Regions from separate parts of the Providencia xihuensis genome, predicted to be linked through region 2. Evidence: predicted binding sites of a transcription regulator. Region 2 holds the regulator's gene; the other holds the start of a gene.
What was found. The regulator PhoB, encoded in region 2, activates phosphate uptake and scavenging genes when phosphate is short. The targets are predictions, from matches to a motif close to CTGTCATAAAACTGNCNNAT.

Region 1: a site for PhoB is predicted at 2,866-2,885, ahead of ACE2AL_RS05385 (esterase-like activity of phytase family protein). Genes of this name have one in related genera too.

Annotation. Positions count from the first base shown of each region.
Region 1 is NZ_CP169565.1:1,247,995-1,253,587, reverse strand. Features, by position in the region: gene ACE2AL_RS05390 (MFS transporter) at 49-1,287, shown strand; gene ACE2AL_RS05385 (esterase-like activity of phytase family protein) at 1,416-2,798, opposite strand; gene ybbP (putative ABC transporter permease subunit YbbP) at 2,939-5,386, opposite strand; gene ybbA (putative ABC transporter ATP-binding protein YbbA) at 5,383-5,593, opposite strand, start outside.
Region 2 is NZ_CP169565.1:783,431-789,023, forward strand. Features, by position in the region: gene ACE2AL_RS03340 (AAA family ATPase) at 1-25, opposite strand, end outside; gene sbcD (exonuclease subunit SbcD) at 31-1,242, opposite strand; gene phoB (phosphate regulon transcriptional regulator PhoB) at 1,479-2,168, shown strand; gene phoR (phosphate regulon sensor histidine kinase PhoR) at 2,192-3,502, shown strand; gene brnQ (branched-chain amino acid transport system II carrier protein) at 3,994-5,319, shown strand; gene ACE2AL_RS03365 (DNA-binding transcriptional regulator) at 5,477-5,593, shown strand, end outside.

The DNA.
Region 1 (5,593 bases), 460 kb from region 2:
AGATGATAATTCTCCTGACTAAAGGTGTGCGGCATGACTGGAGTTACTATGTCCTCGCAGCATTTTAGTCCGTTTTATCAGTGGTGTATTTTAATTCTATTAGGGTTAGTTTATTTTTTAGCCACAGCCACGACTTTCACCTCTTTAGGCGTTGTATTGCCAGAAATGATCAGCGAGCTAAAATGGAGCTGGAGTGAAGCGGGTTTTGGCTTTACCTTATTGGGCTTGACCTGTGGGCTTGCCAGTTTCTTACCCTCTTTGCTGATCCGTAAAGTTGGCGTGCGAGCCACATTACTGCTGGGTACCTTAGTCTTTGTCGCTGGGTTTTATAGCCTGTATTCCACCAACACCATCAGTACATATTTCTTAGGTACAGCCTTGATTGGTATCGGTTTTACCTTATTAGCCACGGTGCCTGGCACTTACGTGCTTTCCCGATTATTTGAAAAACAGTCCCTCGCTTTTGGCTTGTATTTCACCATTGGTGGGCTCGGCGGAGTTGCAGGGCCATGGATTTATTTCTATGCTTCAAACCAATTGGGCTCATGGCGCATGCACTGGGTTTTGTGTGCGATTTACCTCAGCATCATCACGTTAATCACTATCTTTATGTTACGTGAAGGCAAACAAGAGCAAGAACATGCCAAGAAAGTGATGCAAAAACAAGTCAGTGATGCAAGTAAACCCATTTATCGTACAGCTGAAGTGTGGACAGTTGGACGCGCACTGCGCACATGGCAGTTCTATTTAATTGCAGCGACCTATACCTCTTTTCTATGGTGTGGTATTACCGTTAACAGTTTTGCTGTTGCCCATATCGAAGAACGTGGTTTTGGTATGACCGTTGCAGTTTCATTACTTAGTACAATGGCTTTTGTTAATGCATTTTCACGATTTATTGGCGGCGCAGCTGGAGAATGGTTGGAGCCCAAAAAACTGCTGATTGGCAGCTTAATTATCATGGTGCTTGGTGTTATCTTCCTCAGTATCGCAAGCTCTTGGTTCTGGTTAATTTTATTTGTTTTGTGCGTAGGAATTGGTTACGGCATGACGTTCTTAGCATCAAGTGTTTTGTTATCAAACTACTTTGGTCGTGGCCCCTATTTGGAGCTATTTTCTGTGGTTAACTTGATTTCAACTATCGCCTGTTTAGCGCCATTTATCGCAGGTGGGATCAAGGACTACACAGGTAGCTTCACCCCTGCATTTTTAGTCATTGCCGCCCCTGTGGTGGTTATCCTCGGCTTAACATTAATGATGAAACCGCCCGCACTCCATACCAAATAAAAAATCCCGAGTATTAACTCGGGAAAGATTGAAACCAAAGGGAAAATAAGCTTAAGACCAGATATTGGATCAAAACATGCGTTTCACATTGTGCCACGACAAACTGGAATGAGGTGGCACAAATTCAATCAAGGCTTTAACAATTCAGGGACTTTCAACAGAATAAATTCATTATCATCGGCTTGATTTGGCTCACGGCTGGATGAGAACGGGTAGTTATTGTCATTACCAACAATGATATGTTCACCGTCGACCACATCCACATTCTCAATCGTAAAGAATGGAAAGGTAAATACCCCGTCATTCAGTGGCTTTCTTGCTTGACTATTTGGGTCTTTAATATTCATTAAATCAATGTACGCCTGCTTATCAACCGCTTCACCGACGTTTTTATCTGAAAACTCAATACGGTATACACGCTTAAATTTCGCTAAATTACTAAAGCAATTTTCCGTGTTCATACTGCCTGCAGCACAGGCTTTATCCGATGTCCCCTCGCCATTATCACGCTCGATGATTAGGCCATGAGTGTCATCGATTAAATTAAAATCGCCGATAGCATTTTGGTTATCTTCGAACACATATAGCCAGCTTCTGCCTGTCCAATCTTGTTTTTTTACATCAAACTCAAGAATGCGTGCAGCGCGTTTACCATCCACATTTTCATAATCTTGTTTTTCATCAACCCAAATTGCCCCTTCAAGCATTGGGTACAGTTTTGAACCGTCTGGTGAGGAAGCCATACCTTCAAACCCTTTTGAGCGATTCACTTGGAAGGTGACTTTATCTGTTGGTTTTCCTGGTGTGGTGACTTGATAATGGTCTGGAGAAACCACTTTTTTGCCATCGACCTGCGTTTCAAACAAGGCTAACACTTTGCCATCCAAATCCATTTTTATCAGATATGGGCCAAATTCATCCCCTACCCATAATGCACCATTAGCAAACTGAAAACTTTCTGGGTCGAAGTCGCTGCCCGTTAAGTAACGTTCCTTTGTGCTCTCATTAATAATGTGAAAAGGAATGATTCTGTCGGGGTCATGGAAAAAAACCGTTTTGAGTGGTGTTGTTTTGCCTGATTTAAAATCAATATCGTATTGCGTCACATACAGCATAGAGTCTGGTGAATTCACTTTATTACCAAACCCATTATCCGTTAACACCCAATAGGTGCCATCCCCCATCCGTTTAATTCCTGAATGGCCTTGCAATGGCTGCCCTTTGATTGGAATGTGTTTCCCCGTTGGACGATCAGCGGATTTTCCTTCGACTTTGCCGAGAGTGTCAACGCGTGTGCCAGTGGTGAATTTTCCGCTCACTTGAAGGTCTGCAGGCGCATTTTGTGGCGCTGAAACGGTGGAATCAACGGAAAGAATGGAATGCCCCATTAATGTGGCAGGCACTTCTTGTTGAGCAAACCCTGAGAAGCTAAATGAAATCAAACTTGCCAGTAAAGAAAATGAACCCAACGTCTGTTTAATTGGGTGTGTAATTGAATTTTTATGCTGCATGGTTATGTTTCCATTTTAAGGCTATCAATAATCGACGGCGGAATCATAACCTGAGTAAATGACGATTTTGTGAAGGATTCAAGACAGTTATTTTAATTGGGCGTAAATAATTTCACGCCCAATTATTCCCTATAAATTAATCATCCATTGGGTAATCGACGGTGCTGGCTGCCTGTTCCTAATAAGCGAAGACCTAGCCATCCCCCACAAATCGACAACAAAATAGCTGCGCACAGTGGTAATAATAGCCACATACGCCATTCAGGTTGCCATGGAAAATCAAACACTTTACTTTGCAATAACCACAAGGCAATTTCAGCACCAAAGGCCGCAGCAAGGCCTGCCATTAAGCCAAGTAATGCAAACTCGCTCCATAATGTTCTGCGCATCAGCTTTCTGCTCGCACCTAAGGTGCGATAGACCACCAGTTCGCGCTCACGTTGGCTCATTCCCACTTGAATCTGTGCCAACAATAACAGCAAGCCACAGAAAATCACTAAGACGACCATCACTTCAAGAGCTTGGCTGACTTGCTGAAGGATTTGCTGAATCTGTGTAATGATCGCCCCTGTATCCAGCACATTTATGGTTGGGTAATGGCGGCTAAGTTGCGTCAATAACTGGCCGTCCCCCCCATAATGGAAACTACTCAGCCATGTTGCTGGCATTTTCGACAAGCTTTCTTCCGAAAAAATAAAATAAAAATTCGGTCGTAAACTTTCCCAATCCACAGTGCGGATGCTGCTTACCGTCGCCGTAAAAACTTGAGCTCCTGCGTTAAATGTCAGTTTATCCCCCAGTTTTAACCCTAGCTCTTTCACCACGGTTTGTTCAATGGAAACCTCCCCCGCTTTCGGCGGCCACGTGCCTTCATTCACGATATTCGCAGGGGCCAATTGAGATTGCCACGTTAAGCTTAATTCACGCCGTACCGTATTATTATTTGGGTCACGTTTATCGGCCCATTCAATCGCTGACTGGTCATTAATATCGGTTAAACGCGCTAAAACCACAGGATTGAATTCCGTTGGCTTCACTTGATACTGTGCCAGTAACTCAGTCACAGGTTTAAGCTGTGATTGGTTCATGTTAATCAAGAAATAGTTCGGGCTATCTGCTGGCAATTGCTGCTGCCAGCGGTCAAGTAAATCACCCCGAACTAAAATTAATAATGCCAGTAACATAAACGAGAGCGAAAAGGCGCTCATTTGGGTGATAGTTTGCAACGGTTGGCGCAACAAGCGGCTGACCGAAAGGCGTAAACTCAGCTGGCGAAATTTAATATGGCGCAGCCCCCAAAGCCCGACCCAACCAATTAAAGCCAATAGAATCGCCACGACAACAATCCCTGCAAGAATCGACCATAACAGGGGGTTTACTCCCGCAAAAATAAATAACCCGCCCACGACAATTAATATAACCACAGGGAGATAATAATGCAGCGGCCATACTGGGGATTTTGCATCTTCACGTAACACCCGAGAAGGTTGGGTCGCCATCAATTGGTAATAAGGACGACTGCCTACAATAATGGCAATGATAAACAATGTCCCTATCGCCCAGACCCACGGCATTAGGCTAGCAGGAGGCAATTCTTTTGGCAGCATTGCGCCTAGAATTTGCATCAAAATGCCTTCAAAGGCTAGCCCTAATAACGAACCTAATAACGCCGCTGCCACTAAAATGACCAACCACTGGCCAATGATCCATTTACGCAGCGCACTGCGTCCAGCCCCAAGTGTTTTTAGAACCGCAATAAGCTGGTGGCGGCTACGGCAATAGTGGGTCATAGAAACCACAACAGCTGCAATCGCCAGTAATAAGGTTAATAATACGGATAACAACAAAAATTGCTGAGCACGTTGGAAAGTTTTCCCCACCGCGCCATTGTCTTCACTTAAGGTATACCATCGCTGGTCATTGCGCAGTTCTTTATCAAACTTTTGCTTAAATGCATCAATAAGTTGGCTATCACCCGCGAACATATCGCGATAGGTTAAACGGCTACCTAACTGAATCGCCCCCGTTAACGGTGCATCTTCAATCGCAATTAATACTCGAGGGGCAATTTGGAATGGATTGAAGCCACTATCGGGCTCTTGGAGTAATTTCCCCGAAACCTTTAACGTCGCATCGCCGATATCAATATTATCGCCAATATTCAGGTTCAATAACTCTAATAAGCGAGGTGCCACTAACACCTCCCCTTGGTTTGGTACTAACCCTTCAGGTTCTGTAACTAACTCGCCATACAGCGGATAAGCCTTGTCGGCGGCTTTGACTAACACCAGCTGTGGGCGGGCATCTTCATCTTCCGTTGCATAGGCCATCGTCGAAAATGATATCTGCTGGCTCAGTTTTAACCCATCTTTTTGTGCCTCTTGCAACCAAGCGGGCTCGCTCGGGTGTGAGGAACGCAGAACCAGATCCCCTGCAAGTAGCTCACGGCTTTGGTAGCTCATGCTGTTTTCGATACGATCACTAATGCGCCCTAACGCTAAAACACAGGCAACGGCGAGAGTGAGTGCTAACCAGACAATCAATAATGACGGCGTTTTCCATTCACGCCAAAACCAACGCCAAATCATGCTTCTTCCCTCAGTTGTCCATCAACCAAGCGTAAGCGACGCTGACAACGTGCAGCGAGTTCGTTATCGTGTGTAACTAAAATCAGCGTAGTACCATGTTCTTTGTTCATGGCAAACAGCAAGTCCGCGATTTTATCCCCAGTCTGTCTATCAAGGTTACCTGTCGGCTCATCGGCAAATAAAATTTGTGGACGACCGTTAAATGCG
Region 2 (5,593 bases):
TGAGGCGTAAGCTTAAGATTTTCATATCAATTACCCTTGCTCTTGGCGTAATGCGTCGTAGGATTGTTGGAAAAGTTGGGTTAGACGCTGTTCACGTTCAGGGTCTTCTAGCGTTTCTTCGCTAAGGCGGCGTAAGAAAACCTCTTCTACTGTAAGTTCATTCAGGGTTTCATTGGCCAACGCAAGGTTTTGCCCTTGTTTTTGCTTTCTCGCACGGCGCAGTAACACGACTTCAACGGGAAGGTTTTGTGTGAGTGCTTCGATGCGTTGTTGAATATCCGCGAGATAATCTTGAGAGGCCACCTCAATATCCAACCAAACTGCATTCTCACCTTGGTAATCTTGCCATACGCTAAGTTGTTGTTCTATTTCTTTTAATGAGCCTTTAATCGTCTGTAAGGGCTGAAAAATAGGGATCGCTAACGGGGTGATTTCGGTTAATTCGCTGCCTGTGAATTCAACTAAACAGACACTTTTTTGTTGGGCGGTTTCATCAAAACTGAGGGCAATAGGGGATCCGCAATAGCGAATATGTTGTTTTCCACCAATCACTTGAGGGCGATGAATATGGCCAAGAGCAATATAATCCGCAGGGGGGAACGCCCCTGAAGGGAAGGCTTCTAATGTGCCAATATAAATATCACGCACGGAATCGGTTAATTCCGCGCCAATGACAGTTAAATGCCCCGTAGCAATAATTGGAATATCCACGCCGAGCATTGCGCGTTGTTCGAGGGCAAATTGGTAGCTGGCTAGGTAATGGTCATGAATAGCGGTTTGTAGCGAAAGCTGTTTTTCTTCAATACTTTGCCCTGCAACACTCAATTGAATATCCCGAGGGCGTAAAAAAGGAATGGCACACACGAGGCCAATGGGTTGCGATTGTTTATTGTGTAGAGTAATAACATTCGGTTCACTGCCAGAGGTGACCACTTGGGTATTGAGGTAGCTTAATAATGCGCTCGATTCATTCAGAACGGAGACGGAATCGTGGTTACCGCTCAAAATAACCAACTGGCACCCCGTTTTTTGCAAGTCCACAATAAATTTATTATATAACTCGCGGGCATAACTAGGTGGTGACCCTGTATCAAAAATGTCCCCTGCTACGATAACGGCATCAACGTGATGAATTTCGACTTGGTTTACTAACCAATCTAAAAAGTGTTGGTGCTCAGGCGCACGGCTTTTGGTAAAAAAGTATTGGCCAAGATGCCAGTCAGAGGTATGAATAATGCGCATGAGCCATCCGTTCCTGTCTTTGATAAAGGGCATAAATTACTGCTATCCAGTATACCTGATCCTATCAAAACCTCGTGTTTTTCTCGTGTTATGGCGGAATTATTTCACTTAGATGACATTTACCCGCTAATATAAGGAGAAATATTTGATTTGCGAATAGACATTCATAATTCTGTCATAAAAGTGACGCATAATGCGTTCACATTAACAATGTCTTCTTATTTACAGGAACAATCATGGCAAGACGCATTCTAGTGGTTGAAGATGAAGCGCCCATCCGAGAAATGGTTTGTTTTGTATTAGAACAGAATGGTTTTCAGCCAATTGAAGCTGATGATTATGACAGCGCAATTGCACAGTTAGTTGATCCTCTCCCTGATTTGGTTTTATTGGATTGGATGATCCCTGGTGGTTCAGGTCTCCAAGTGATTAAACATATGAAGCGCGATAGCGCGACGCGTGATGTTCCCGTGATGATGTTAACAGCACGCGGGGAAGAAGAAGATCGTGTGAAAGGGCTTGAAGTCGGCGCTGATGATTATTTGATTAAGCCGTTTTCCCCGAAAGAGTTAATTGCTCGCGTTAAAGCTATTCTCCGTCGGATCTCTCCGATGTCGACAGAAGATATCATCGAAATGAATGGGTTAACGTTAGACCCAACCTCCCACCGTGTGACGAGTAATGACACCCCGATTGATATGGGGCCAACGGAATATAAGCTTCTGCATTTCTTTATGACTCACCCTGAGCGTGTATACAGCCGTGAGCAGCTCTTGAATTATGTGTGGGGCGCGAATGTTTACGTCGAAGATAGAACGGTGGATGTGCACATTCGGCGTTTAAGAAAAGCGCTAGAAACTGAAGGTCATGATAAAATGGTGCAAACAGTACGCGGTACGGGTTACCGTTTCTCTGTTCGTTATTAACGACAAACTAGGGAGAGACATGCGTGCTTGAACGCTTATCGATTAAACAGCTGGTTTGGGGGCTGTTTTTATTTATCTTGCCAGCGCTGATTTTGTCCATTTTTATCGGGCATTTGCCTTGGCTGTTGGTGGTTTCGTTACTGGCAGCCTTAGTGTGGCATGCATATAACCTGCTAAAACTATCTTATTGGCTTTGGTTGGATAAAAGTATGTTACCACCCGAGGGGCGAGGAGGATGGGAGCCGATATTTTACGGTATATACCAGATGCAGCAGCGTAATCGTAAACGTCGCCGCGAATTAGGGCAGTTGATTAAACGTTTTCGTAGTGGCGCTGAATCCTTACCCGACGCCGTTGTGATGATGACCACTGAAGGCAATATTTTTTGGTGTAATCGCCACGCTCAGGCTTTGTTAGGCTTTCGCTGGCCAGAAGATAATGGCCAACATATTTTCAATTTATTGCGCTACCCTGATTTTAGTCGTTATTTTTCAATCAAAAGCTACGACCAAGCATTAACCATTGAGCTGAATAGTGGGGAAATTGTTGAGTTTCGTATCTTGCCTTATACCGAAGGGCAACTACTGATGGTGGCGCGAGATGTCACTGAAAAACGTCGGTTGGAGAAAGCGCGTAGGGATTTTTTTGCTAACGTTAGCCACGAACTACGTACTCCACTTACCGTTATTCAGGGATATCTTGAGGTAATGGATGACCAGGAAGGTATGCCAGCCGTCAATAAAAAAGCGCTGAATGTGATGCAAGAGCAAGCTCATAGAATGGATAATTTGGTTAAACAGCTTTTGCAGTTATCTCGTATCGAAATTGCACCGCAAATCAACCTTGATGAGCAGGTAAACATTCCAGTAATCCTCAAAATGATTGAGCAAGAAGCGTTAAGTTTAAGCCAGGGCCGCCAGCAATTTGAGTTTAATATCGATGAATCACTGCGAGTACATGGCAATGAGGAGCAACTGCGCAGTGCTGTGGCGAACTTAGTGTATAACGCTATTAACCATACGCCTGAAGGCACAAAAATTCGTGTGGATTGGCGTAAAACCAGTCTTGGTGCTCAATTTAGTGTGAAGGATAATGGGCCAGGGATCCCGTCAGAGCATCTTCCACGTTTGACAGAGCGTTTTTACCGTGTGGATAAAGCACGTTCACGTCAAGGTGGTGGTGGAACAGGGCTTGGGTTGGCTATTGTGAAACATGCCGTTCAGCACCATAGCAGCCAGCTGGTGGTCACTAGCCAAGTTGGTAAAGGGAGTGAGTTCTCATTTACTTTGCCACCTGTGCTAATCGTTGATGATAAAAAATTGAAAAAATCCTAAATGATCCCACTTTATTAATATAATCAACTTGTTAATAAAGTGGATCCTGCTTGCTTACCTATTAATTAATTTTGTTAATACATTATTTTTTTATATTATCCTGCCAATTAATGATTTTGATATTATATATCCTACCAGTTAGTAAAAAAAATGAATGACAAAATGATGAGTTGATTATTTTTCGAACAAATCATATAACGAGTATTGTGATTTTACTGAAAGGAATCACTGGTTCTGAAAATTAGTTTAGTTATTTCCTCTTGTTTTCGGGTTTGCTATTGCCTTTTTGCCCTATAAAAGTTCTACTTGTTGTCAGTTATTGGCGATTTTTTCTGTTTTTTGATTTTTCGTTTTGTCATAGGCAAGCAGGCATACTTTTTTATATTGTTAACAGTATGTTTATCAGAATTCTATCTCGCTATATATATTTCAAAGGGTTGCTAAGTGCATATCCGTAATTTTTTATTTTCGCTACTAAAAATTAACATAATATGGCTCATCGTTTATCATCAAGAGATATCATCGCATTAGGTTTTATGACCTTTGCGTTATTTGTCGGGGCAGGAAATATTATTTTCCCTCCGATGGTTGGCTTACAGGCAGGGGAACAAGTTTGGACCGCCGCACTTGGCTTTTTAGTCACGGGTGTGGGTCTACCTGTATTAACAGTTATTGCATTGGCGAAAGTTGGGGGCGGAATTGAAGCCCTGAGTTCGCCAGTTGGGAAAACAGCGGGTTTACTGCTAGCGGTAGTCGCTTATTTATCTGTCGGCCCGTTATTTGCCACACCAAGAACCGCAACAGTATCGTATAAAGTCGGGATCGCACCATTATTTGGTGGCGAATCTGATATGTTACTGTTTATCTATAGCGCGGTTTATTTTGTGTTGGTAATTGGTATTTCGCTATATCCAGGGAAACTGCTGGATAGCGTAGGGCACATTTTGGCGCCTGTTAAAATGCTGGCATTGGCTATTTTGGGTGTTGCAGCGGTGATGTGGCCTGCGGGCGATCCAATTCCGTCGACGGTAGACTACCGTGATATGGCTTTTTCAAATGGCTTTATTAACGGTTACCTCACTATGGATACCCTCGGGGCGATGGTGTTTGGGATTGTTATCGTGAATGCGGCGCGTTCAAGGGGTATCGAAAACTCATCATTACTCACTCGCTACACCATGTGGGCAGGCTTAATTGCTGGGGTACTGTTGACGCTGGTGTATTTATCCTTGTTTAAACTGGGTGAAAACAGTGGCTCGTTGATCCCAAATCCAGAAGATGGTGCGGATATCCTACATACTTATGTGCAATACACGTTTGGTGGCTACGGTAGCTTCTTCCTTGCGGTATTGATTTTTGTGGCTTGTATGGTGACTGCGGTTGGCTTGACCTGTGCTTGTGCAGAGTTCTTTAGCCGCTACGTGCCAATTTCTTACCGTAAGCTGGTGTTGATCTTAGGTATTTTCTCTATGGTCATCTCAAACTTAGGTTTGAGTAAATTAATTGCCTTCTCATTACCTGTACTGGTTTCAATTTATCCACCTTGTATTGTCTTGATCTTACTGAGCTTTACATTGAAATGGTGGAAAAATCCAACGGTGGTGATAGCCCCAACGATGCTGGTAAGCTTTGTGGTCGGTTTAATTGGTGCGGTGAAAGCGTCCGAACATTTGAAAGTCTATATCCCAGAGTGGATGACAGCGATGCCATTGTATAAACAAGATTTAGTTTGGGTATTACCTACGCTTGTTGTCTTAGTTGTCGCGATTGTCTGTGACAAAGTGGTGTCACCATCAGTGCAGCATAAGCAAGCTTAATTATCTGAATTATCAAATAAAAGGGAGCCGATTGGCTCCCTTTTTCTTTTTGAGTGTTTTCAAAACTGAAATGTACTTACCAAATAAATGTAGAGTTTTTTTGTTGAAATTAGTACTCGGTACGAATGAAGTGGTGTGTATGCGCAAGGAGGTGCAGATGAACTACTTAGAGCTTATTGAAACGACAGTATTTAGTCGTGAGCGAAAGTTATTGATGGACGATGATGAGTTTCAATTATTTCAGACATTTTTGTTAGAAAATTATGAATATGGT